DNA from 2 places in the Halobacillus rhizosphaerae genome. Region 1 is predicted to be linked to the other one. Evidence: riboswitches for the same ligand, from Rfam matches in the RefSeq annotation. Region 1 holds a riboswitch; the other holds the start of a gene.
What was found. A riboswitch is a leader RNA that binds a small molecule or an ion and turns the genes downstream of it on or off. The one in region 1 is predicted to bind cobalamin.
Positions count from the first base shown of each region.

Region 1 (2,205 bases):
GACGCCTGTTACCTGGTAGCCTCTGTCATGCAGTTTTGCTGATCCATATCCATCTCCACAGCCAAGGTCTGCTACATGACTAGAAGTTGAAAGATAGTTTTGTAAAAAAGGTATAATGGTTTTTCTGCTTCCTTTTTCCCACATCTGCTGACTATTCTCATTCCAGTATTCCGCTCTGTCATTCCATTGTTTCTCTACTTCTTTATGCCAGTTATAGGGTTTATTCATTGCGCTTCCTCCCGTTGCCATTCAGCGATTGATTTGTGCTTTATTTTAAGAAAAATCCCTAATGAAAAGTTTCTTTCCCTTCTATTATTTCATAGAAATTATATAGATAGGTAAAGAATTATTTTAAGTAAATCTCACTATTTACAATCATGTAAATCCTGAAGCTGCATTGAAAAAACTTCCTTCATAATAAAATCCCCGGTACAAAAGAGTAATGGTTTCGTTACTGAAAGAGAAGTGAAAGGATTCCGGGAAACATCTCGCTTTCCGTGGGCGTACGGTGTGCCTTCTCAGCCTTTTAGGCTTTCGGGGTCACACACCCTGTACTCTCCTCCCACAGGAGTCTCGACGTTTCCCGGAATCCTTTATAAACATTTGAGGAATGAAACCTCTTCTATTCTTGAATTGAGATGACAGAGAACAAAAAGTTTCCAGTCTCTAATCAATACATCCACCGTTTAGGGTTTTGCTAAGAGACTGATCATGATGGTTCCATAAACTATCATGGTAAGGGGGAAGTTTATGAAATGATTTATTCAATTATAAGCTCGATTAATGGCAAAAAATCTGCATAACACTTTCCATTTTTACTAACACAAAAAGGTTTGAACCCGCACCAGAGAGAACTATCACTCCCCTTCACCCTCATTCTGAATAAATTAAATGTTGCGTAAGTCATCAAACTTCGATATGATTAAAACACAAGATAAGCTAAATTAAAATAAAAAACATACTACATATAGTGTTTACGAATAAAAGATGCCACAAGGCTTAATAGGGAATCCGGTAGAATCCGGAGCTGCCCCCGCAACTGTAACCGCTCGCGAAATGGATCATCCACTGTGCCCAGGCACGGGAAGGACCAAAGTAGAATCGAGCGTCAGCCAGGAGACCTGTCTTTGTACGTGAAAGTTTCAACTTCTTCGGGGATTGAGAAGATGAAGCGATGGAATAAAGGCAGGTTTCATTCTTCTGAAGCTTCTTTATTTCATGGTTTCATCCGCTCAATTTATATTTGAGCGGTTTTTTTATGTTTAATTATTCAGTGCTGACCGAAAAAAGGAAACTCTTCTTTTTTTCAGGGCAGCCGTGAAGGAGTGATTGGATGAGTATAACCACAAGCACTGTTTGGGAAGATTGGCTGCTTCAACAGCAAGAACATTTCCCGTCGCTTAGAATAAATCAATGGATCACTAAGCTCCATACGCTTGGACTTGAAAAGCTGGACAAGTCTGCACAAGCAAACACATTAATATTGGAATGCCTGGCAGAAATGGATGAAACAGAGCCTGATTGGACTTTCCTCGCCAGCCGGATTCATCTGAAAGAAATGTATGAGCAATCGGTTCATAACCGCGATGCAAACAAAGCATACCAGGGACTGCACTCCCTCATTCTATTATTAATAGAGGAAGGGATTTATTCTCCTGAAACGCTTAAGCATTATTGTAAAGAAGATATCGATAATCTCGAAGCGGCAATCGTTCCAGAACGAGATAACTTATTTACTTATATAGGATTAAAAACTCTGGATGACCGTTATTTAGCACGTTCTAAAGACGGAAGAATCTTGGAACTTCCTCAGGAAAGATTTATGATCATCGCAATGACCTTGATGGCCCATGAGCCAAAGAACAAAAGAATCGATTTGGTTAAAGAGAGCTACTGGGCTCTCAGTCATTTATACATGACCGCAGCTACTCCGACTCTGGCTAATGCAGGCAAACAATACGGACAATTAAGTTCCTGTTTCATTGATACCGTCGACGACAGTTTACAATCCATTTACGACAGCAACACTGATATCGCTAACTTAAGTAAAAATGGCGGCGGCATTGGTGTTTACTTAGGGAAAATTCGCAGCCGCGGCAGCGATATCCAAGGATTTAAAGGAGTGTCGTCGGGGGTTTTACCTTGGATGAAGCAGTTGAATAATACGGCTGTCAGCGTTGATCAGCTTGGACAACGGCAAGGGGC
Region 1 covers NZ_JAUTWQ010000011.1:159,640-161,844, reverse strand. The annotation lists gene Q7A53_RS13540 (class I SAM-dependent methyltransferase) at 1-228, opposite strand, end outside; cobalamin riboswitch at 968-1,143, shown strand; gene Q7A53_RS13535 (ribonucleoside-diphosphate reductase subunit alpha) at 1,334-2,205, shown strand, end outside.

Region 2 (2,205 bases), on a different contig from region 1:
TGTAGCCATACCAGTTATTCATTTCTTTAGGGGGTCTTACGTGCATGAAAAATCCTGCCGTCAGAAATAGCCATCCACATACAAAAAGCACAGGAATATCACTTCCTACTCAATCGGTTTGTTAGAAATATCAAACACACAACAATTGTATAATATTTACATCTGTTTCTTCAAATAAGGAACTAGAACAGCTAAGGTACAATCTTTTTTCTTCATCACCCCGTTTATATTGATAGGTATCCCCCAACACCCTTTAAGGAAATTATTGTTTATTTTCGGAATTTTTGTTACATTGATAAAGTCAAAACTAAATACGCTTTAGACTGAGGTGCAATTAAGTTGGTTCAATGCTTATTTGCTTAAAAGGGAAATCGGTATAAATCCGATGCTGTCCCGCAACTGTATTTGTGAACAAACTGGAATAACCACTGTTCTCCGTTGAGAATGGGAAGGATCCAGGGAGTAATGATCATAAGCCAGGAGACCTGCCTAAGTCAGCCAACATCAATACCTACGAGGATAGGAGGTGTTAAGTGCGAGTGAAAAGCATGGACAGACGTTTACAATCTATACCTGATTAATCCATGCTCGAACAATATTGCTGTGCTCTTAACTTAACAACTTTCTTAGGAAGTTGTTTTTTTATTGTCTGCATTTCCATCACTATTTTCCTTGAAGAAAATTCACCAAATGCCACGGGTACATCAAGGAATAATTAAAACTTTTTTGAAAGCGTTTACTTTAGAGTGAGAGGGGATTTTCTATGTTAGAAAAAACGACCTATACACCGGGATTAGACGGAATCATTGCCACAGAAACAAAGCTGTCTTATTTAGACGTGGACGCGGAAGAAATCGTCCTCCGCGGCTATGAGCTCATTGAGCTGGCAAAGAATAAAAAATACCTGGATTTAGTCCAGCTTTTACTCCACGGCACGCTTCCAAATGACGAACAACGCTCTTCTCTTGAGCTGGAAATCAAGAAAGATTATGACCTGCCAGCAGAATTATTTTCCTTATTTAACAAGCTGCCTAAAGAAACTCACCCGATGGATGCTTTACGAACAGGGATATCCGCACTCTCAGGATACGAAAAAAATCTAGACGAACGCCGCGAAATTGAAATTAACAAAACCGCCCTCAAATTACTGGCACAGATTCCAAACATCGTGGCGAATAGCTATCATATCCTTCGTGATGAAGCTGTCGTCGAACCAAAACAAGAACTGCCTTATAGTACAAATTTCTTGTACATGATCACAGGCAAAGAGCCAACACAAGCTGAAGCGGACTATTTTGATCAATCTTTAATGGTCTATAGTGAACATGAAATGCCGAACTCCACCTTTACAGCCCGCGTCATTGCTTCGACTAACGCAGACATCTATGGCGCACTCACTGGAGCCGTCTCTTCATTGAAAGGCAACCTCCACGGTGGAGCGAATGAAGCTGTCATGCACATGCTTTTGGAAGGAGAAACAATCGATGGATTCAGGCACCTTCTTTATGAAAAACTTAACAATAAAGAAAAAGTCATGGGCTTTGGCCATCGCGTGTACATGAAGAAGATGGATCCTAGAGCGGCTCTAATGAAAGAAGCGTTACGTGAACTATCTGCAGATAGAAAATGCGAGAAACTATTTGAAATGTGCGAAGCAGGAGAACAGCTGATGAAAGAAGAAAAGAGTCTATACCCTAATTTGGATTACTATGCAGCACCCGTCTACTATCTGCTAGGGATTCCAATAGATTTATATACGCCTATATTCTTTGCCGCCCGTACACTTGGGTTATGCGCTCATGTATCTGAACAATACGCCAACAACAAATTGTTCAGACCAAGAGTTCTCTATACGGGACCACGCGGTCTGCACCCTTAATAGCGAGCTGCCGGAGAGGTTCCTGCCTTCTCTTTTAAAAAACATTACCTATTGAAAAAGGTGGAGATAACGTATGACAGAAGTGAAAGTTAATACATCACAAACGACTGATCAAGTAATGGAGCGAATCGCAGAATACGCAGTTTATGGAAAGATTACAAGCAGCGAAGCTTTAGAAACCGCTCAATACGTTTTGATGGATACGTTAGGATGCGGGTTTCTTGCCTTGCGGTATCCGGAATGTACAAAGCACTTAGGACCTATTGTACCTGGAACCATCGTACCGAATGGCTCCCGTGTGCCCGGTACACCTTATGAATTGGATC
Region 2 covers NZ_JAUTWQ010000009.1:32,146-34,350, reverse strand. The annotation lists gene Q7A53_RS11385 (SdpI family protein) at 1-46, opposite strand, end outside; cobalamin riboswitch at 310-507, shown strand; gene mmgD (citrate synthase) at 764-1,879, shown strand; gene Q7A53_RS11375 (bifunctional 2-methylcitrate dehydratase/aconitate hydratase) at 1,953-2,205, shown strand, end outside.
Region 2: linked by a shared signal. The riboswitch ahead of mmgD (citrate synthase) and the one ahead of Q7A53_RS13535 (ribonucleoside-diphosphate reductase subunit alpha) in region 1 are both predicted to bind cobalamin.